One region of the Paenibacillus sp. genome, then DNA from elsewhere that is predicted to be linked to it. Evidence: riboswitches for the same ligand, from Rfam matches in the RefSeq annotation. Region 1 holds a riboswitch; each other region holds the start of a gene.
What was found. Region 1 has a riboswitch for cyclic di-GMP ahead of VE009_RS02155 (methyl-accepting chemotaxis protein). Riboswitches for the same ligand answer to the same signal wherever they lie in the genome.
Positions count from the first base shown of each region.

Region 2: it holds a riboswitch for cyclic di-GMP, as region 1 does, so the genes downstream of both, VE009_RS14180 (MFS transporter) here and VE009_RS02155 (methyl-accepting chemotaxis protein) in region 1, are expected to answer to the same signal.
Region 3: it holds a riboswitch for cyclic di-GMP, as region 1 does, so the genes downstream of both, VE009_RS18370 (diguanylate cyclase) here and VE009_RS02155 (methyl-accepting chemotaxis protein) in region 1, are expected to answer to the same signal.
Region 4: it holds a riboswitch for cyclic di-GMP, as region 1 does, so the genes downstream of both, VE009_RS09545 (WxL domain-containing protein) here and VE009_RS02155 (methyl-accepting chemotaxis protein) in region 1, are expected to answer to the same signal.

Region 1 covers NZ_DASQNA010000007.1:232,020-237,676, reverse strand. Annotated here, with positions in the region: gene VE009_RS02175 (hypothetical protein) at 1-53, shown strand, start outside; gene VE009_RS02170 (hypothetical protein) at 109-537, shown strand; gene VE009_RS02165 (small multi-drug export protein) at 678-1,154, shown strand; gene VE009_RS02160 (DUF92 domain-containing protein) at 1,216-2,052, opposite strand; cyclic di-GMP riboswitch class I at 2,242-2,330, shown strand; gene VE009_RS02155 (methyl-accepting chemotaxis protein) at 2,446-4,461, shown strand; gene VE009_RS02150 (response regulator transcription factor) at 4,613-5,657, shown strand, end outside.
Region 2 covers NZ_DASQNA010000025.1:379,020-384,676, reverse strand. Annotated here, with positions in the region: gene uidA (beta-glucuronidase) at 1-9, shown strand, start outside; gene VE009_RS14190 (glycoside hydrolase family 1 protein) at 457-1,758, shown strand; gene VE009_RS14185 (SH3 domain-containing protein) at 1,889-3,385, shown strand; cyclic di-GMP riboswitch class I at 3,655-3,750, shown strand; gene VE009_RS14180 (MFS transporter) at 3,895-5,109, shown strand; gene VE009_RS14175 (gamma-glutamylcyclotransferase family protein) at 5,155-5,577, shown strand; gene pxpB (5-oxoprolinase subunit PxpB) at 5,612-5,657, shown strand, end outside.
Region 3 covers NZ_DASQNA010000033.1:195,432-201,088, reverse strand. Annotated here, with positions in the region: gene VE009_RS18375 (putative bifunctional diguanylate cyclase/phosphodiesterase) at 1-999, opposite strand, end outside; gene VE009_RS18370 (diguanylate cyclase) at 1,012-3,135, opposite strand; cyclic di-GMP riboswitch class I at 3,257-3,343, opposite strand; gene VE009_RS18365 (NUDIX domain-containing protein) at 3,457-3,864, opposite strand; gene VE009_RS18360 (PQQ-binding-like beta-propeller repeat protein) at 4,068-5,657, shown strand, end outside.
Region 4 covers NZ_DASQNA010000018.1:103,269-108,925, forward strand. Annotated here, with positions in the region: gene spo0A (sporulation transcription factor Spo0A) at 1-192, shown strand, start outside; gene VE009_RS09540 (hypothetical protein) at 335-1,390, opposite strand; gene VE009_RS09545 (WxL domain-containing protein) at 1,454-2,188, opposite strand; cyclic di-GMP riboswitch class I at 2,264-2,351, opposite strand; gene VE009_RS09550 (spore germination protein) at 2,590-4,164, shown strand; gene VE009_RS09555 (GerAB/ArcD/ProY family transporter) at 4,166-5,272, shown strand; gene VE009_RS09560 (Ger(x)C family spore germination protein) at 5,269-5,657, shown strand, end outside.

The DNA of each region.
Region 1 (5,657 bases):
TAGGGCAATACCTCGTTTATTGGCTGACGATTCGTAAATTCAATCGGTTTTGATGGAGAAAGGCGGCTGTTTCTCGAGATTGTTGGAACGGAGAGGAGAGAAAACCAGTTGTTGAAACGAGTACTGGCCCAATCTACGCCTGCGACATTTCGGTTGTTCTTAGCTTTCAACTTTCTAATTTACGGCGTCGCGAAGCTAACCTTCGGCCAGTTCGGCGAACCGACGGCGGATCTTGCGGCTCTCAGAGGGCAAGGCTTTACGGTCGCTTGGACCTTCTTCGGATACTCTCGGACGTACGAAATCTTTATCGGGTTGGGGGAAGTGATCGCCGCGATTCTCATCGCGATTCCTAGAACCTCTACGCTCGGAGCGATGATTTACTTTCCGATTGCGCTTAACGTGATGGCGGTGAATTACTGCTACGATATCGGAGTTCAGGATTTGAGCACCGTGTTGACGCTTATGTGCGTTGTCTTGTTGTGGCTGGATCGGAGAAAGTTCATTCCTTTGGTAGCCGGGAGGGGAATTCGGGAATGACCCCTTTCACCATCATGTTGCTTGTGGGCACGTTCTGCGCCACATCCTTTTATTACGCCGTGAAGGAATGGAGAAACAAAACTTAATCGAAAGACGACACGATTGTGTTCCGGCACATTGGACGAGAGAGGGGTGGTCGTTTGCTGGAGTGGGCGGAAGAAGCGGGTGCGGCGTGGCAGTTTCTGGTTTTGTTTTTGCTTGCGGCGGCGCCTTGGATGGACGTTTCTCTAGTCGTACCTCTCGGGGTCGCCTGGGGATTGTCGCCTGTGTGGGTCGGCGTTACGGCCTTCGCGGGCAATTTTCTCCTTATTTTGCTGCTTGGTCTGTTTTTCAAGCAGATCGATCATTGGAGGCAGGCAAGAAGGGAACGAAAGGGTATCGTCGGTCCGACGAAAAGAGAAACGCGGTCCAAGGCGATTTGGGAAAAATACGGGATCCCGGGATTAGCGCTGCTGGCGCCGATTTTCGTCGGAACCGATATCGCCGCCGTCTTGGCCTTAACCCTCGGCGCCTCCAAAACTCGCGTGGTCGGTTGGATGACGATTAGTTTAGCGTTATGGACGATCGTATTCGCGGCGGCTTCCGTGTACGGACTCAGCTTGTTCCATGCGTTATAACAAACCGAAAGACTTCGATGCCGTTCGGCGGTTCGAAGTCTTTCGGCTTTCTTTAGACATGTCAGGCGAAGCCGAGCGCCAGCGCCATGGCCGCGGCGGCCGCGCCGCCTACGGCCGAACCGGCGGTGTTGACGGCGTCGTTGTTCCAGCCGGCGCGGCCGCGGATGCGCGCGGCCGGCGCCCCGCAGTGACGGGCCTGCTCGATGTCGCGGCCGCATATGCCGCAGCGGTACATGGTCTGCCATGTCGCGCCGATCCACGAATCGGCGAGCGACCCGGCCGCGCCGGCGAGGCCGGCGATCCCGATCCAAGCGGCCGGTCTCAGCGCCGCCGCGACCGCATCCGGCGCAGCCTCGCCGGGCGCCGCGAGCAGCAGCGCCCACGCCGCGGCGCCGATGAAGAGGCCGCCGGCCAGCGAGGCGGTAAGGCCGAGGGCGGAGACGCCGCCGGACGTGCCGGGCGGCACGCGCCGCCCCGTCTTGACCGATCGCGGCGGCGTCCGGCTGAAGGCTCCGATTTCCGTCGCCCACGTATCGGCCGTAACCGCCGCCATGACGCCGAGGAAGGCGTACCACCAGAGCGGATGCGGCCATGCCGCGTGCGCCGCGCACAGCAGCAGCCCCAGCCCTCCGTTCGCGAGCACTTGGCCGGCGTCGCGCCTTCCGGACTTCTCGTAGCCGCTCTCGGCTTCGCGCTTCGCATGCGCTTTCCACTTGGACCACAGCGTCGACGATAGGAAGAACGCGATGAGGGAGCCGAACCAAACCGCGCTGCCGAGCGCGTACATCGCCGTCCCCATTGTGACCGCCGCCAGGAAGCCGGAGCCGGACAGCGACCGTTTCGCATAAGCCGCTCCCGCGATCGCCGCGCTGCCGGCCAACCCTATGAGCCATTCCATCGCATGCTCGCCCCCTGTTTTTCCATCTAGTATACCCGACGCGGCCGGCGCGCGGGAAACGGACCGGGACTTGACTGTAAGCCTAGGGGGTATTGGGGCGCAGAACAAAAGTTGCAAATCATGAAACCCATGATATACTTAATCCAGTTAATGACCAAAAAATGGCGCGGACTTTGGAACGAAGCTGCATATCGATAAAGGCAAACCGGTCGAAAGATCGGGACGCAAAGCCACGGGTCTACACGCTGCGAGCAGCGCATGATCGCCGGGCTGCCGTATACGGAATCAAGACCATCGAACGATGAGCTGCCCCCGCATGCGAGGGCGGCTTTTCTTTTGTGCCGAATCCGCCGCCCCATTCGACAAACTTGGACAACTAGAAGGAGTGCAACGATGAAACCGCTGCTGGAAAGAATGAAAATCATGAATCTGCTGTCCGTCAAAAACAAATTGATCGCCGCGTTCGCCGCGGCGCTGCTGATCCCGACGATCGTCGTCTCCCTGATTTCGTTCACCAACGCAAGAACGGAAATCGAGGACCAGATGGTGAAGGCGGCCGAGCAGAACGTAAATTTATTGAATACGATCATCAACGATTACTTCATTGCCAAGAAGAAAGAAATCAGCGTCTTGGCGGCCACGATCGCCCTTGCGGACGTCGCCGCGCTCGAAGGCACGAACGTCGTCGCGGACGCCGCCGTGCGGGACGAATTGGCGACGTTCATGTCCATCCACGACGAGGTCGAGTTGTCGTTCGTCGGGACGAAGACAGGCCTGTACGTCAATTCGCCGGACAAACGCAACGCGGCCGATTTCGATCCGCGCAAGCGCCCGTGGTTCATCAAAGCGATGGAGCATCAAGGAGAAGCGGTCGTGACCGCTCCGTACGTATCCGCGACGACGGGCAGCCTCGTCGTGACGGTCGCGAAAGTGACGGCGGACGGGAGCGGGGTCGTAGCGTTCAACGTCAACTTGGAGAAGCTTGCCGAGATCGCGAAGCACGTTACGATCGGACGCGAGGGGTACGTGTACATCCTCGACGAGGAGCGGAAATACATCTACCATCCGGCCAACGAAGGCGGCACGGTCGCTGCGGAGAACGAGGAGCACGATAAACTGTATGCCGGGGACTCCGGATCCTTCGACTACGTTCTTAACGGCCGAGACGAGAAAAAGATGGTGTTCGCGACGAACCCCGAAACCGGCTGGAAGATCGCCGGAACGATGTACGAGCGCGAGGTCGCCGCGGAAGCGGCGCCGATCCTGCGCACGACGGCCATCGTGCTGGCTGTAGCGCTGACGCTGTTCGGGGCGATGGTGTTCTGGATCCTCCGTTCCATTCTGCAGCCGCTGCGCAGCATCGGCGTCGGCTCGCGCCATATTAGCGAAGGCGACTTGACGCAGCAGATCGCCGTCGAATCGAGCGACGAGCTGGGACAGCTCGGCCGCAACTTCAACGAGATGGCTTCGTCGCTCCGGTCGATCATTCATCAAATCAACGATAATGTTCATCAGCTCGCCGCTTCCGCCGAGCAGATGAGCGCAAGCTCGGAGCAAAGCTCGTCGGCCGCCGAACAGGTGACCGAGGCGATCCAAGGGGTCGCCGCCGGCTCGGACCGTCAGGCACAGCGAATCGTGGAAACGAAAGATGAATTGAGCGGCATGGCGGAGCAGCTGCGGCTCATGTCGGTCAACGCTTCGGACGTGTCCGACGCGGCCGCCCGTACGAAGGACACGGCGGAGAGCGGGAATGAGTCCATCCAAACGGCGGTCGCGAAAATGAGCTCGATCGGCGGCCGCGTCGGGCAGCTGGCGCAGGACGTGAACGGCTTGGGCGAGCGCTCGAACGAAATCGAGCAGATCGTGAGCGTCATTTCCGGCATCGCTTCCCAGACGAATTTGCTCGCGCTGAACGCTTCGATCGAGGCGGCGCGCGCGGGCGAGCACGGCAGCGGGTTCGCCGTCGTTGCCGCGGAAATCCGCAAGCTTGCGGAGCAATCCGACGAATCGGCGAAGCGGATTTCCGAGTTGGTGCGGTCGATCGGCAGAGATACGCGATCCGCCGTCGCGACGATGGAATTCGTCTCCGGCGAAGTGGCGGAAGGGGTCGGCGTCGTGGACTCGGCGGGACGGGCGTTCGAAGAAATCGTCGAGGCGATCGACGCGGTCGCGCGCCAAATCGAGCAGGTGTCGTCGGCTTCGCAGCGGACGGCCGCCGGCGCGGCCGCGATTCTGGGCGCCATGGAAGAAGTGTCGGCGATCTCCGCGCAATCGTCGGGCAGCATTCAGCAGGTCGTCGCAAGCACCGAGGAGCAGCTCGCTTCGATGCAGGAAATTACGGCCTCCACATCCGTACTCACGAAAATGGCGGAAGAGCTGCAGGGGATGGTCGGCAAATTTAAAGTTTAACGTGTACATAGAACCGGCGTGCCGAGGCGCGCCGGTTTTTTTGTGCGCGAGAACGGACGCCCCGCGCGTTCGACGGTCGACAAATCGCCCGCCGAGTGCCATGATTAGTAGCATTAAACAAAAACGATGCATTCGGGCGGTGCGATCAATCATGAAAGTCATGTTGGTGGACGATGAAATTTTGGCGGTGCAGCATCTTCGGCGGCTGCTCGATTGGGAGTCGCTCGGCTTCGCGGTCGTCGCCGAGGAGACGAATCCGAAGCGGGCGCTCGACAGCTTCGAGCGGCTGCTGCCGGAGCTCGTCATCGTCGATATCAAGATGCCCGGCATGGACGGCATCGAATTCAGCCGCCGCGTGCTGGACAAGCACCCGGAGACGAAAATATTGCTGCTGACGTCGTACAAGGAGTTCGAGTACGCGAAGGCGGCGCTGACGCTCGGCGTCGAAAATTATTTGCTAAAGCACGAGGTCGGCGCCGAGACGCTGCTCGCGGAGCTGCGCCGCATCCGGGACGCGCGGGAGAAGGAGCGGCTGCGAAACCGGCTGTTCCGCCGGGAGCTGCTGCGCGACGTGCTGACCGGGCGGGCGGCGGACCTCGCGGCGCTCGACGATCGGCGAGGCGAGGCGGCCGCGTCGGAGCGGCGGTACGCGCTGTTCCTCCTGCAGCCGGATGCGCCGTTCCTCGCGCGGGAGCCGCGGCCGGAGCCGGCCGACGCGGACGAGCCGTTCCTCGAGCCGCCGATCCCCGCCGCGCTGGAGACGGCCCGCATGGAGCCGAACTTGTGGGCGCTCGTCGCGGCGTTCGCCCCCGAGCCCGGGGCGCGGAATCGGCGCGAGCGGCTGCTCGAGGCGGCGTCCGCGATCCGGCAGGCGCTGAAGGCGCGCGGCGGGCGGGCGGCGGCCGTCTGCGCGGCCGGCGATTTCCGCGAGGCGGCGGAGCTGGCGGCGGCGTACCGGGCGGGCAAGGAAGCGGTGCGCCGCGCGGCGGCGTTCGACGGGGCCGGCAAGACGCTGCTTCTGGAGGACGAGGAGCCGGCGGCCCCGGCGGACCGCGAGCGGCTCCAAGGCGAGCTCGACCGGGCCGCGGCGGCGCTGGCCGCCCTTACGCCGGACGAAGCCGTCCGCGCGCTGCGCGCCGCGTTCGGCGCCGCCGCCGCGAGCCGCGACGTCGAGGCGCTCCGCGACCTGTGCGAGC
Region 2 (5,657 bases), on a different contig from region 1:
AACCAGTAAAATGTAGGTGTGCTCCCGTGAGACGACCTGGGTGCTATGGAGTGGATACGTTCATACGCCGAATATCGACGGATTAGCCGGCATGGCGCTCTGTTCGCGAATTATTTGCCGTTCCGTTCGGACGGAACGTTATAAGCTGATCCGCAATTTTTGGCCGACTCGGAAGGTCGAAGCGCCGGTTAACCTCGCCAAGCCGGAATATAAAGACAAAATGCCTGTCGTTCAGTTGTTCGATCTAACGAAAGATCCGAACGAGTTTCATAACGTCGCGGACGACCCCGGCGTATGCAGAGGCTTATTCGGAATTGAACGGATTGCTATGGGATTGGCTCGAACAAGTCGGGGACCCGATTTTGCAAGGTCCTGTTCCCACTCCCTATTATAAGGAAGCGACAGCGGATTACCGGGAGCGGAAAGTAATTAATTGCCGATGAAGGAGGAGTTTCAGTGAAGTTTCATGACGATTTTTTGATCGGGGCCGCTACCGCCGCGCATCAAGTAGAAGGGAATAATGTAAACAGCGATTTTTGGCTGATGGAACACCTCCCTGGCACTACGTTCAAAGAGCCATCATTGGATGCTGTCGATCATTACCGCCGCTTTCGGGAGGATATCCAACTATTGGCGGATGCGGGCCTCAATGCATACAGGTTTTCTATCGAGTGGGCTAGAATCGAACCCTCCAAAGGGTACTTTGACCGGGAGGAAATCGAGCATTATCGAGACGTTCTTGAATTTTGCCATCGCTTGAGCGTAACGCCTATAGTGACTTTGCATCATTTCTCCTCGCCGAAATGGTTGATCGCAGAAGGCGGTTGGGAGAGCGAAGCGACAGCGGAATATTTCGCCAATTACTGTACATTCGTCGTGTCGGAGCTGGGCGGCCTCATTCCTTACGTTTGTACCATCAATGAAGCGAATATGGGGAAGCAAATCGCCAAAATTATGAAAAGGATGACGGGGGCGAAAGAGGACAAGGCGGATTCGGCTGCCGACGGGGACATTCAGGTTGGTCTGAATATGGATATGAAAGTAAAGATGGAGACGTACTACAGGGCACTGGGCCAGTCGTTCGGCATGGACCCGAGGATGGTCCATCCGTTTCTATCTCACCGAACGGACGATGGCGATCTGCTCATCATGAAATGCCATGTGCGAGCGCGGCAAGCGATTAAAGAAGCGCAGCCCCATATCAAGGTCGGCATTACGTTCTCGCTGTATGACCATCAGGCGCTTCCGGGCGGGGAGGAATTTGTGAAAGCGGAGCAGCATGACGACTTCCTTCATTACCTGCCTTATCTTCAAGAGGACGACTTCTTAGGAGTCCAAAATTATTCCCGGAAAATCCATGGCCCGAACGGCGTTGTTCCATTGGATCCGGCCGCCAGGAAAACGAAAATGGGCTACGAGTATTACCCGGAAGCGTTGGCCGGCGTGCTGCGATTCGTATCGAAGCATTGGGATAAACCGATTATGATTACGGAGAACGGTATATCGACCGATCAAGATGCGGACCGCGTAGAGTTCATCAAGCGGGCGTTGAAGGGTGTCCACGAATGCGTGGAAGAGGGCATTCGCGTCATCGGATATATGCATTGGTCCTTATTGGATAACTTCGAATGGCAGCTCGGTTATGACCAAAAGTTTGGTTTGATCGCCGTCGATCGAGCGACGCAAACCAGATATCCTAAGGAAAGTTTGTCCGTTTTAGGCAATATAAGGGTAGGTTTTTCGGAATCTATATTGTGATCGAGGATGGAGTACCCGCGACGAATCGGGTACTCCTTTTTCTTAGGAGTGTATTCGTGGAAATGTTGCATAGTTTTGCATTATTTACTCAACCTATCCCTAAAACCAATTGACAAAGGGGTAGAAGTTGATGCGCAAAGATATGCGCTGTTATGTGTTAAGCCTGCTAATGGCGGCATTACTCCTGCAGACAGCTTGCAATGGCAATACCAATGACAATATGGAAATCCAAAGTGCGGAAAGGGGAGGGGGAGGACAGCAGCTTCCACTTGCATCGGAAGACAGCGGCCGCATCCCATTAGTTAACAATGAATATGTCCCGATCCAGGACTTGTCGGAAGCGATCGGGTATCGTACGAACTGGAACCCGAATGCGCAAGTACTTAGCATTGGGGATACCGATGTCATTTTCGAAATCGCCATGAATCAATCGCGTGCGGAAATCGATGAAAAGCCGGTTCAGCTATCAGGCCGTCCGGTGCTGATCAACGGGAAACCGCATGTCCCCGTTTCCGCACTTTCGGAGCTCTTCCAGCGGGAGATTCGGTACTCCGTACAAGACAATCATGTAGTCGTTCATCCCGTTACGAATGACGGGGCGACTACGAACCAAATGGCATCGGAAGAAGGGTCATCCGTCGGAATGCTGCATACGACGAATGCCAACGCAGCGGTGGCCGAAGTCAAACGAACGGTGACACTGCGCGAGAGGCCGTCGGTACAAGGGGACAAAATCCGGTACGCAAGACAAGGGGAAAGACTCGATGTTCTCGAGAACGTCAATCGGTATTGGTTGAAAGTAAGGGATGCGAACGGCCGGGTCGGGTACGTATCTTCTTCAAGTAAATACGTAGATATTAAAACAGCGCCGGCACCGGCGACAAATCCACCCTCCTCGAATGCCAATGCAGCGGTTGCCGAAGTCAAACGATCCGTGACGCTGCGCGAGAGGCCGTCGGTGCAGGGGGACAAAATCCGATACGCAAGAGAAGGGGAAAGGCTTCAAATTCTCGAGAACGTCAACCGCTACTGGTTGAAAGTGCGGGATGCGAACGGCCGAGTCGGGTACGTATCTTCTTCGAGCAAATACGTAAATATTACGGGGAATAATGCAAATGCGGGAACCCCGGCACCGACAACCCCCGCCCCGGCAACCCCGGCCCCGACAGCGCCGGCACCGGCGACTAACGCAGCTGTAAGGAATGTCATCGACGCCGGCATGAAGTATTTGGGGACGCCCTATGAATTCGGCTCGAGCCGCAGTAACACAAGGACGTTCGACTGTTCCGATTTTGTTAGACAAGCCTATATTGACGGGGCAGGAATCACGCTGCCTTCAAACTCCCGAACACAGGGGGATTACGTACGTAGAATCGGAAAAACAACGTCCGACTGGAGACAATTGAAGCCGGGGGACATCATGTTCTTCATGTCGTACAAAGGATCAAGGGCATCAAATTATAGCGGGATCAACAAAAGCAGCCAACGGATCACGCACGACGGAATCTACATCGGGAACGGCAAAGTGCTTCATACGTACTCCGAAGATGCCGGCGGCGTCCGGGTAGACTCCTTTGAGGGCAGGCATTGGGAATACCGATTCCTCTTCGGCGGGAGCGTATTTTAAGAATACGGGCACCCGCAATAGAACTGCGACAAATTCGATGTGGCGGAGAATGCAAGGACAGGAGCGAAACAGGATGCTCCTGTCTTTTTGTTTGGCCATGCTTACCGGCGGCGACCGGCTCATGAACGTCGGACTTGCGATCCCCTTGGCTCGCGGAGATTGGGCAATTTACAAAACGTTATATTAATTCTCTATTGAAAATGATTTAATATCTTAGTATAGTGTATATCACATACACAATATTGCCTTTTTTGACAATTTCATACTTCGTACGACAATAGCAAACCCACTGAAAAGTGGCGACGCAAAGCTACAGGGGCTAATGCGGATTTGCCTAAAGACCGCGATGCCAGCCAGTTGCCGAATACGACGGAAGCCTCCGTCTATCTTTCTATGTCTCGTAAGCTGGATGGGGGCTTTTTGCGCGCTTTTTTTGGGAAAGGGGGGATGCAGGGGAACCAATTTTCGCTTTAAAAAAGACTTTATGAGAGGAGGAAGATCGCAAACGAATGTCCGGCATTCAAACGAAATCGATGCCTGCCGTAACGCCGACCGCTTTTCCGATTCTGATCGCCATCAGTATCGTACATTTATTGAACGATGCGATGCAGTCGACCGTTTCGGCGCTATTTCCGATTTTGAAAGAATCTCTGCAACTGACGTATAAGCAGATCGGGCTGATCGCCTTCTGCATGAGCACGACCGCCGCATTGCTGCAACCGGTGGTCGGGAAAGCGGCGGATGCGCATCCCCGGCCAAATGTATTGCCGATCGGGGTCGTCTTCACGTTGACCGGTATCGTTACTCTATCCTTGGCGTCGAGCTTCGGCGTCATTTTGCTCGCCGTGATCGCCATCGGCATCGGATCCGCCGTCTTTCACCCGGAGTCTTCCCGGGTCGCTTATATGGCCGCCGGGAACAGGCGAGGACTCGCGCAGTCGATATTTCAAGTCGGCGGCACGATCGGTACCTCCCTAGGACCGATAATGACGGCGGTGGTGTTCGTCCCATTGGGGCAGTTCGGCGTCATCTGGTTTTCGATAGCGGCATCGGCCTGCATCGTGATCCAGATGTACGTGGCAAGCTGGTATCGCAATCACATGACGATGCATGCCAAGCGCGGGGCGCAGCGCGCAAGCCGCTCCGCGGCATTATCTCGGCGCCAGATCGCTTGGACGGTCGCGATCCTCGTATTTTTGCTTTTTTCCAAGTATGTATATGTTTCCAGCATTACTAGCTACTATTCGTTTTATTTGATTCATCGCTTCGGTTTGCCGATCGCGCATGCGCAGTTGCTGCTGTTTGCGTTTTTGTTCGCGTCGGCGATCGGGATGCTGGTCGGAGGGCCGATTGCGGACCGGTTCGGCCGCCGGAACGTCATTTTCCTATCTATTTTCGGGGCGGCGCCGTTTTGTCTGTTGATGCCGTACGCAAATTTGTTCGCTTCCGGCGTGCTTGTCATTTGCGCGGGGTTCGTGATGTCGTCGGCGTTTTCGATTATCGTCGTCTATGCGCAAGAGATGATTCCGGGGAATGTCGGACTCATTTCCGGATTGTTTTTCGGTCTGGCGTTCGGTCTCGGAGGTCTCGGCTCGGCCGTGCTCGGTTGGGCGGCCGATGCGAGAGGCATTGAATTCGTTATGCGGCTGTGCGCGTACCTTCCTTTGCTAGGCGTGTTGGCTTTGCTGCTTCCGAATGAACGCCGCAATGCGACGGAGGCCTGACGGCCTTGTCGGCCCAAGGACAACTTTACGAGAGGGGTTTTGGCCATGATTAGCCTTTTTGTATATGGCACGTTGTTAACAGGGGAAGCCAACCATCATATTATCGCTCCTTATTTGTTAGCTGCCGAACCTGGCGCGATCCGAGGGAAGCTGTACAATGTCGGACCGTATCCCGCGCTCATGCTGTCCGAGAGCCGCGCTGACGGCATGATCGTCGGCGAATGGATGATCATCCGCGAAGCCGGTCTGCCGGCGTTGGACCGATTGGAGCAATTTTACGGACCGGGAGACCTCCGCAACGAATATGAGCGCGTGCGCGTCGTCGATATCGACGGAAATCGCGAAGGCTGGGTTTATTTATATGTAAGGCAAGACCCGAAGAGCTTCCCGGAAATCGCGTCCGGGTCGTGGAGAAGCGTCGCGGAACGTCCGAGAGGCGATTTGCTGACGGCTTGGGCGCCTGTCTAAAAGCTCCTGCGGGGCATGGAAGGGGGCATAGGGATTGGAAAATGGTGTGAGGATCGTTCCATTGGGGGAGCGGGCGTTCA
Region 3 (5,657 bases), on a different contig from region 1:
GTTCAGCCGTTCGCTGACTTCTTGCAGCAGCAAATCTCCGATCCCGTGCCCGAGCGTGTCGTTAATCAGCTTGAATCGATCCAAGTCGATAAAATACATCGCACCGGACCCCTCGCCGAACTTCTCGAGCGCTTGCTTGCGAAACCGGAGCCGATTCGGCAATCCGGTCAGCGCGTCATGGTAAGCCATATATTCGATCAGCATTTCCGACTGCTTCCGCTTCGTGACATCCCGGATCATGACGAGCGAGGCCGGATGCGCGTCGTACTCGAGCCGCGTGCCGACCAGCTCCGCATGGAACGTCGAACCGTCGATGCGGCGCAGCACGATTTCCGCCGGCTCCTTCGATTCGCCGGTGTCTTGGATCCGTTTCGACACTTCGTGGACCTGATCCACATACGACGGGTCGATAAATTCGACGACCGACTTGCCGAGCAGCGCGCTATCGTTCGCTACGCCCATAGCTTCGGCTGCCGCCCGATTCCAATACAGCAAGCGTCCTTTCCGATGAACGACGATCGGATCCGGGGACAGCTCGACCAGCTTCCGGTAGTGCTGCTCGCTCTCTTCGAGCTGCCGCTCCCGCTTCTTCAGCTCGGTAATGTCGCGATATACGCCGAGAATCGCCTTCCGGCCGAGCCGATCGGCGATGACGGAGAACGAGACGGACACGTCGATCATCGACCCGTCTTTCCGCATGCGGCGGGAATCGAAGTTTTTCGCTTTCCCGCCGCGATGGAGCGTGACGTAAATGTGTTCCGATTCATGGCGCATCGCCTTCGGCACGAACGGATAGTCGCGGAAAAAGGTGCCGAGCAGCTCGGCTTCCTTCCAGCCGAACATCTCTTCGAACGCCCGGTTCACGCGAATGATGCCTTCTCCAGTAGAGGCGAGCATGATGGCGTCGTTCATTTCGTCGAACATCGATTCGAAAAACCGCTGCTCGCCAAGCCACAGCTCGCCTTTGCGTTCGCGGCGTTCCTCGCGGCGTTCTCTCATCTTGCTGCCCCCTTAGGTACCGGATGCGTACGCAACGACGCGATTGCGTCCCGACGCTTTGGCTCGGTACAAAGCCGTATCCGCATGCTGCAGCGCCGTATCCAGCGGCATGCCGCGCTCCCACGCCGCGCCGCCGACGCTCACGGTGACGCGCAGCTCCTCCGTTCCCGATTCCGGCGGAAACCGGTACTGCTCGACGGCGGCGCGCAGCCGTTCCGCGGCGCCCAGCGCCTCGGCGAGCGCGATCCCCGGCAGCAGCAGCGCGAACTCTTCGCCCCCGAAGCGGGCCAATACGTGGCGCTGCGGCAGCGCTTCCCCGATCATCGCGCGCAGCCGGCGCAGCACTTCGTCGCCCGCCAGATGACCTAGACGGTCGTTGATTTGTTTAAAATGGTCGATATCGAACAGCACGACGGTCAACGGCTCCCCTAGCTCTTCCGCGCCGCGGTACGCCTCCTCCGCCAACCGGTAGAAATGCCGGCGGTTGTACATGCCCGTCAGCTCGTCCGTCACGGCCATCAGTTCCATTCTCCGATACAACGATGCGTTGTCGATGGCGACGGAAGCTTGGCTCGCGTAACTCAGCGCGAAGTCCGCCTCGTTATCCGCGAATGCCCTGTCGTCTCGTTCCAAATAAAACAAGCCTTTCCGCGCGAAGGCGGAATCGAACGCCACCGCCATTTCGTAAACAGGCCCCCTGCGGCCCCGGTACGCCGCCGATTCGCCGCCTCCGAGGCTCCGGCACAGCGCCTTCGCCAAATCCGGCGAAAGCTCGCCCCGGACCGCCTCCCGCGCCAGCACCGCTTTGGCGGTCAAACGCCCGTCTTCGTCGACCCACAAGCTTGCCCGGCGGAACGGGACGTGGCGCTGCAGCTCCTCGAGGGCAAGCTGCTGCACGCGCGCTTCGTCCAGCGACGAATTGAGCGCCTGCATCGATTGGCGCAAGCTTTCGGACAAGCGGCTCCGCTCCCGTTCGGCGACGAACCGCAGCTCGAGCTTCGACGCCTCCGCCAGCGACGCCATAAGTTCGCTGATTTTCGCCAGCATCTGGTTCAGGGCTCGCCCGAGCATGCCGAATTCGCCAGCCGAGGTCAACCGTACCCGAGCGTGCAAATCCCCGGCGCCGGCCGCCTCCATGACGCCGAGCATCCGGCGGAGCGGCTTGGTGACCCATTGGGACAGCATAATCGTAAAGAGCGCGAACAGGACGACGATCGACGCGACGAGCACGACCGCGTATTGAAGCGCGAGCCCCTTCAACGGGCTTTGGATATCCGGCAAATCGTCCTCCACGACGACGACCCAGTCGGCGAACGGCACTTTCCAGTATCCGTAAAATTTCCGAATCTCCCCGTCATGCAGCGACAGCGTCCCCCTGGCCCCGCTTCGGCTCGGATTGCTCCGCAGCACGTTCAACAGCTCGGGCGTGTCCACGCGGCTGTTAATTTTCGTTTCGTCGGTGGAATGCGCCAGCACCGTCCCGTTGGAGTCGAAAATATACAGCTCGCCGCGCTGGTTCACTTTCACGCCGTTAAGAGAATCGGAGAAGAAGCTCGTGTAAATCGAATTGCCGACGACGCCGATCGCGCGCCCTGCCTCGTCGAACACCGGCGCCGCGGCGACGATGATGAACCGCCCGTTCGCCCGGGATACGATCGTGCCGCTGACTGCGGGCTTTCCTTGCATCGCTTCGATAAAATATTCGCGGTCCGCTACGCGGATAGAGCCCGATTCCGGCGTCGGCGAGCTGCTCGCAATGACGACGCCGTTCTTGTCGCCCAGCCAAAATTTCTCATGCAGCGACTCCCCGTCGTACGCGCGGCGCAAGCTGTCGGTCGCTTCCCGGAAGGCTGCGTGATCCGCGCGGAAAAACCGCTCGTCCGGCATGCGTTCCCGCTGTGCCAGCGTTTCGCGAAACACCGTTTGGGAGGCGAGTATTTCGCTCTTCCGAATTTCCGCTTTCAGCAGGCCGTAGATGGCCTCCCCGGTTCGGAACGCGTTCGCTCGAATTTCGTCCTCGCTTTTGCGGATCAACAACGCCGAGCTGAACGAATACGTCGCCGCGCCGGACAGCACGATGGCGACGCTGATCAACAGCACGACGCTGATCGGCAATTTGATGCGCAGTGAACTCATGAACATTTCCCCTGTTTCTCTATTTAAAGCTGTACCCGCAACATCGTAAGCGCTTCCTAATTGTAGTAATGCTAAAAAAGCGGCTGCATAAGATCCGCGGCCACTTCATCCTTCCTCCGTCAGCGGCGACCCGGCTGCCGTAACGCCGAAGCGTCGTAGGCCCGCGGTTTTGCGTCCTTGCCTTTCGGCAAGTTTGCCTTTTACACGTGATCTTGCTATGCGATTGCGTACATCATATCGCGGCCGACACTCGAATACAATCGCCGGCCGCGATATTTGATTTACACGAATTTCGCTTGCGCGGCTCCGGGAAATGTGCTTTTACCGCTCCTTCAGCCGTCCCGCCGCGCGGAGCTCGTCGAAGACGAGGCGTCCGGCTTCGGACAGCTGCGGCCGGTCCTCGTACGCGAGCCACGCGATCTCGTCGATCTCCGACGCCGGGCGAATGTCCCCGTCGTGCTCCGCGAAGTAGCACGTCATACGGACGATGACGCCGTCCGGCTTCCCGTCGGCCTGCGCTTCGTACATTCCGGCGTACTCGACGCTCTCGCGGCGAATCCGCGCCGTCAGCTCCTCCTCGATTTCCCGCACCAACGTATCGGCATCGGTTTCTCCCGGTTCCCGCTTTCCCCCGGGGAGATAGAAGGCTGGCTTCCCCTTCGATCGGGCGCATAACACCCGGCCGTCCCGTATGCATATCCAAGCTACTTTATCGATCGATGCGCTCATGCCGCATGCTCCTCCGTTCTCGTTCCTTTCTTCGCGCCGTCTCCTCGACTCCGGCCGGATCGACGGCTTCTTTCATTGTACTCGAATCGGCTCCGAACGCCAGCCGCATTCGCCCTGCCGTCCGGCAACCGGGCAAGCGGCAACTTTCCGGCGAGGTCAAGCGTCCATATAGCATCGGGTATTCTTGGAAGGAGCGTGGTACGATGTACGTTCGAAGATGGTCTCGCGCCGTCGCGGCCGCGGTCGCCGCGGCGGGATGGTCGTCCGCCTGGGCCGCGCCGCCGGCGGACGCGGCGGTCTTATACGAGCCTCACCGAACGGCGGAGGCCGGCGTCATGCAGTCCGACGCGCCGTCCGCCGTGCCGCTCGCGTCGCCCCGGTGGACGGTCGAGTACGGCCGCCCGACGCAGGAAGACAGCTGGAGCGGCAGCCGGATCGCGCTCGCCGGTTCGAAGGCGGTATTCGTCCAGAACGGCAAGGCGGTCGCCGTCGAGCTCGCCACCGGGAAGCGCGCCTGGTCGTTCGGTTCGAATATCGTCTCGATCGCTTCCGCCGACGGCTCCGTCTACGCGTTGACCGCCGGCGGCACGCTGTCGCGGCTGGCGGCGGAGACGGGCGCGGAGCGGTGGCGCTCCCAGTTCGACGACGCGGCGGGTGACGGCGAGTTGACGGCCGAGCCCGAGTACGTGTACGTCAAGCACGCGGAAGGCCTCGTCTGCGTCGACGCGGACACCGGGCATGCGTATTGGCGGAACGCGGACGCGGCGGGGGCGGGCGAGAGCGTGCCGCTCGCCGATTTCGTGCTTTATGCGACCGCCGTATCCGGAGCGATCACGCAGGACGTGACGTACGTCATCGACAAGGCGACCGGCAGCACGCGCTGGCGTGTCGAAGGCGTGCCGCTGCAGGTCCGCGACGACGTCGTTTATTTGAGGGACACGTATCCGCCGGGCGATGCCGAACCGTACGGACTGAAGATCGACGCGATTGATACGGCGACGGGGAAGCCTCGCGGCTCCCTGCATTTCATTCCATTGGGGGAAGGCGAAGATCCGCTGCTGCACCGCGCCGGACATGCCGTCATCGACGGCGACCTCGTCATCGCGCTGGGAGCCGACGAGAAGCTGTACGTCACCCATCTCGACGCTTCCCCGGAGCAGCGCGCCGTCTTGGAGGATGCCGGAACCTGGATCGGCGGACCGAGCGGCGGAACGTTGTTTTTCTCCGGAAAGAACGGCTTCGGACTGCACGCGCGCAAGCTGATCGACGAAGGCCGCATCGATTATGACGGACTCGACAATCCTGTGAGCCGATTGGGCGTCGTCGGCGGCGCGCTCTTCGCGGGTCAGTCCGACGGGGAAGTGTTCGCCTTCGACGCCGCCGCAGGCAAGGCCGTCTTCCGCGCCCAAACCGACGCCGCCGGCCAATACGGGCCGTTCCTCGTCGCGAACGGCATGCTGCTGGTGCAGGCGAAGCACACGCTGTACGCGTACGCGCTGCCGGAGGCGCTGCAAACCGGCTCCGCGGCGGCAGCGACTAACGCGCCTGCGTCCGCCCGGCTCGTCGTCGACGGCACGGAACGCCGCTTCGAGCCGAGCCCGGTCATGATCGGCAACCGGATGTACGTGCCGCTCAGAGCGCTGTTCCAAGCCGTCGGCGCGAGGGTGACTTTCGACGAAGCCGAGGGCGGCTCTGTGCAGGTGGAATACCGCGGCCGCACCTTCACTCTGCAAGAAGGAGCCCCGTTCGCGCTCGAGGGCGGCCAGCGGCAAGCGATGGGGCATGCGCCGACC
Region 4 (5,657 bases), on a different contig from region 1:
TACCGGACTACTCCGTCCCGCGTGGAGCGCGCGATTCGCCATGCCATTGAGGTCGCTTGGACGCGCGGCAACATCGACAGCATTTCGCACCTGTTCGGCTATACGATCAACATTTCGAAGGCGAAGCCGACGAACAGCGAATTCATCGCGATGGTCGCGGACAAATTGCGCATCGAGCATAAGGTGGGGTAAATTGCGTCCAATTAAAGGGTCTCGTATGTAATTTACAAAAAATGAAAAACGAATGAACACCCCTATGGATTGGTTTGACAGTAAACCAATCGATAGGGGTGTGTTGTTTTGCTTATAATAAAGAAGAAGCCCGCGGGCGGCGTTACCTCCCGGGGGCTTGTCGGTTCGAACCGTTCTTTCTTCGGCGGATGATGAAGACTAGCGCGATAATGAGAACGATCGAAGCGGCGACGACGCCGGCAATCTTCAAGGCATCGGACTTCGTAATAATGATGGCCTCTTCCGAGAACGTCTCGCCGGTTTGTTGGTAATGGGTCGCTTCTGCGCGAGACACGCTCACACCCGTAAGGTTGTAGGCGAACGTTGTGCTTTCCGTCACCCCGGCGTACTCCCATGTCACTTCCGCCGTGTATTCTCCCGCTTTCTTCAGCGCGTTCGGCAGCTGTTGGAGGTTGTAGATGCCAACCTTCCCCGGGTAAATCGAGCCCATTTCGGCTTTTTCTGTATGCAGCAACGTTCCGTCTCGATAAATCCGAATTTCGCCCTTCAATCGTTCCACTTTATTTCCGTCATTGCGAATGGAAAGCGCCAATCCCAAGTTTGCGCCGTCCCATTGCGTTTCCATAGAAGCGAGCGTCAGCTTGTGCGTCTCCGCGCCCGGCACCGTGACCAGCACGCCGATCGCCTGCGCATAAGCTTTATTGATCGTTACCGATGTGCCGTCTTCGATCTCTTGCCGTTCTTGTTCCTTCAACAGGTGACGAAGGGTGAGAACCGCGACGTGGTCGCCCGGAGCGGCATCTTTCGGGATGGTAAGTTGAAGCGTAACGTCTTTTTTCTCGCCGGCACGCAGATGGATTTCTTGTTCCGGAACAAGGAACCAGGACCCGATTCCGCCGCGCTGGATATGTTCCGGATCGACCGCGCCCATGCCGCCGCCGATGGCGACCGGCGCATCGGAGACATACAAGAAACCGTTGGCGATGTGGGCGCCAGACGTATTCCGCGTTCCCAACTCGAAGGTAATGATTTCGCCGGGCTTCCCGATGAAGGAGTAATAACCGGCAACGACTTGATCCCCTTTGGCTTGAATGGCGACGATCCCTTCTTCGGCATCAGCCGCCGAAACCCGCGGTTCCATTCCGTATATCGTCAACAGCATAGCGGCCATAATGATCCCAAAGCATTTTGCGATCATTCATATCCCCCTTCCATAAAAAAGGCAACCAGCTCGAGCAGAGTGGTCGCCTGTGATTCATGCTTACGGCCCCGTTGCAACGGTGTAGGTTACCGTTGTGCTGTACGAACCTTCGAACAAACCGACTTGAGCAGGACGGTTCGAATTGGTTGCCTCATATTGAGAGCCCGCAGCGATATCGGAGAGTTGAGCAATCGAAATATATTGTGGAAGCTTCAAAGTGTAACGAAAACGTTGCGTATAGGCGCCTTGACCGAACATGACGTCCGCGTCCATGATGCGCACGCCGGAAGTCGTGACTTGACCGCTGTAAGCGGAGACGTTCGTCGTGTCCGACGAGTTCACGCCTGTCAGCGTGCCGTCCTGTACGACCTGAAGAATCGGCGTATTCGTATTATGAATAGGGTCCGGATTTGTGCTGTCCACCGGAAGATTTACCTTGAAGGTAGCCCCGTTCAAGGAAGGATCGTTCACGGTAGCGCGCAAGTCGGATGCCGAGACCGTGACTTTCCAACCGGCGCCTTGCCCCGTGTTGTCGTCGACCCGCACATAATCGTTGGCCGTAATGGCCGGCACGGCCGACCCCATGTCGATCAAGTACGAACCGAGCGACATTTGCGAAGTCGATTGTATCGTCGTAGGGGTTGTTGCCGGCGCTTGGTTCGGGTCCGAGGACACGTATACGTTGTCCGCCCCGTTAACGGCGGTGCCCGATGCCGCAGCGGTCGGTGTTCCAATGCTTGCGACGGATGCCGCGATCGCGGCGATCGCCGCGATAGTACGAAATTGCTTCTTCATCATATGACCCTCCATTTTGGCATAAAAAAATCCATCTGCCGAGGGGGATGGAAGTCGTGCTTGTATGTCCATCCTTCCAGCGGCCTGGCGATCGTGGCAGCATGGCTGCGTTAGACCCACGGCTTTGCGTCCCCGCGTTTCCGCGGGTTTGCCTTTGTTACAGGATTCAGTTTTCGTCGGAAAGCGGATCGCGATCACGTCTTACCTTACTGAGTATATTCGAATTTGCATCAAAAGCAATACTCCAAGTATAGACAACATGATAGATTCGATGAATCGTTTCCAATACGAAGAAGTCTCGGTTTCCGGTTCTGGGACGAGCTGCATGCGAAGTACGCGTTTTGCGTACAATAATTGCTACGCAATCGTACGCGAAGAGCGTACCTCCGAGGGGTGTAGCGATGTACCGCAAGTCCAATGCAGCCGGAACGGTTCGGTCGAAGGGCAAGGCGCCTTTCGGCCAAAGCTCGACTGCCGGATCGTCGTTTCAGGAGAAACTCGAATATTTCAAGTCCGTCTTCCATCATACGCAGGATTTCGTTATTCGGGATTTCGACGCGTTCGGCGGTACGTCGGCGGCCGCGCTGTTTTTCACGAGCTTGGTCGATAAGGACATGATCTCGGAAACCGTCATCAAGCCATTGATGCAGCTTTCGGCGAAGCCTGAGCCGGCGGATTCGTCGCGGGCCGCGGAACTCGTTCTCAAGCAAACGATGTTTCATGCGGACGGGAAAACCGCGCCGGATTGTCGGCTAGCCGTGAGCGACTTGCTGGCGGGGAGCGCCGTCGTGCTGATCGAAGGCTTCGACGAAGCGATCGTCGTGAACGTGCAGAAGGTCGAGCAGCGCGCCGTGGAGCAGCCGAAGAGCGAGCAGGTCATTCGGGGGCCGAGGGACGGCTTCATCGAAAATTTGCAGACGAACATTGCGCTGATTCGTACACGGCTCCCCACGGAACAGCTGAAAATGAAGACGCTGCAGCTGGGGCGGCTTACGAAAACGAGCGTCATATTGTTGTATTTGGACGGCATCGCGAACCCGAAGCTCGTCGAAGACGTGGAGCGGCGGCTGAATGCGATCGACATCGACCGCATTCTCGATGCAGGTTACATCGAGCAATACGTTCAAGACAACCCATGGTCGCCGTTTCCGCAAATTCGGAACACGGAACGGCCGGATGTAACGGTCGGCAATTTGCTTGAAGGCCGCGTCGCTATTTTGACGGACGGTTCACCGTACGCGTTGCTGTGTCCGACGTCCTTCGCGATGTTCTACCAAACGTCGGAGGATTACAACGAACGGGCGGGCATCATGAGCATGCTTCGGCTCGTCCGCTTGATGGCGCTGCTGTTTTCGCTTATTACGCCTTCGTTGTACATCGCCATTTTGTCGTTCCATCCGGAGCTCATCCCGACGAAGTTCGCCGTCGCCGTCGCCAGCGGCCGAGCCGGGGTGCCGTTCCCGACGTTTCTCGAGGTGTTCGTCATGGAAGTGGCGGTGGAGATTTTGCGGGAAGCGACCGTTCGCATGCCGCAGCAAATCGGCGGCGCGCTGTCGATCGTCGGCGTGCTGGTCATCGGGCAGGCGGCGGTCATGGCCGGCTTCGTCAGTCCGATCACCGTCGTGGTGATCGCGCTGACGACGATCAGCTCGTTCGCGACGCCGGCGTACAACGCCGCGATGGCGTTCCGTATGCTCCGGTTTCCGATTATCGCTGCCACCGGTCTATTCGGTTTCTTCGGCTTGATCTTGGCGTTGTTTCTCGTGAACAACCATCTGATTTCGCTGCGCTCGTTCGGCGTGCCGTTCCTCGCCCCGGTCGCGCCGCTGAATGCCGCGGGCCTCAAGGACGCGATCATACGAGCGCCGATCCGGTTTCTGCTGGACCGGCCGGCGGAGCTGCGACCGCGCGAGCGGCTTCGCGCCGCGCCGTATCCAAACCCGCGGAGCGGCTCGAACGGAAGGGGGACATCGTAGCATGCGCGAACGTCAAATTACGGCGGTGCAGGCTGCGGCCGTGCTCGTATCCAGCTTAATCGGCATCAGCGTCCTCGCGCTGCCGCGCATAACGGCCGAACGCGTGAATTACGGGGCGCCGCTGGCGACGCTCGTCGGTCTCGCCATTACGGCCGCAGGCCTCGTTGCGATAACGTTCCTTGGCACCCGGTTTCCTAGGGATTCGATCATAGAATACGCCAGGAAGCTGATCGGACGTCCTTTGGGTGATACGTTAGGATTTCTTTACGTTTCGTTCATTGCGGTTCTGTTAAGTTTAGCCGTACGGGAGTTTGCTGATATGATGAACACGATCGTGCTGTCGACAACGCCCTTTGCCGCGATCATTGCGGCCGTCTTGATCGCCGTCGGGCTGACCAGCCGCAGCGACGTGACGACGTTCGCGTATATTCAATTTTATTACGCCCCGCTGACGGCTGCGGCGATGCTGCTGCTGATCGCCTTAAGCGCGACGGAAATGAAGCTCGTCAACTTGCTGCCCGTGTGGGGCAACGGCACACATATCGGCGATTTTTGGTCGGCGGGCGTCCTCGTGGCGAGCATGCCGTTCGCGCAAATCGGCATGTGTATCTTAACGGTCGTCATTCCTTCGATGGCCGATCCCCGGCAGGCGTTCAAGGGAATGACGGCGGGGTTGATCGTCTCCTCGTTGCTTGTCGTGCTTACCGTCGCGGCGACGATGGCCGTCATGAGCGCGGAGGAGGCCGCGAACGACGTTTGGCCGGCGATGGCGCTGACCCGGATGATGCAGCTGCCTGCGCAAATTTTGGAGCGAATCGATCTCCTGTACTTAATGGTTTGGGTCGGCACGGCGTTGACCACGTTCTTGTCCGGATATTATTTGATCTGCTGCCTCGCTTCGCGCTTGTTCGGCCTGCGCAGCCACCGCACGGCGGCCATGCCGCTGATCCCGGTGTTGTTCGCTCTCGCCCTCGCGCCGCGCAATACGCTGCACACCTACTCCCTAATCCAGCTCGTCGGCGTCGGGGGGCTGGGGTTGACCGTCGGCTTTCCGATCTTGCTCGCGCTCCTGTCGGCATGGCGCGGGAAAGGACGGTCCGCCGCATGAGCAAAGGAACGATCGCGCTGTTGGCGCTGGCGATGCTGCTGACGGGCTGCTGGGATCGTGTGGAAATCGAGGAAAGGGGAACGGTGCTGGCGCTGGCGATCGATCCGGCGAGCGAAGAGGAGGCGGCCGCGGAGCCGCTGGTGAGCCATCCGAAGGGCGCCGCTCCGGCTTCGAAGAAAGGTAACCTGCTCAAAGTGACGGCGCAGCTCGCGATTCCGGGACAAATTCCGCTGGGGCCCGAGAGCGGCGGCGCGGGCGGCAACGGGGCGCAGGACAAGGTATGGGTCGTATCCGCGGTCGGGCATACGATGGACGACGCGCTGCAGAATTTACAGCAGTCGATCGCGAACGAGCTGTTTTTCGGCCATCTGCAGGTGGTCATTTT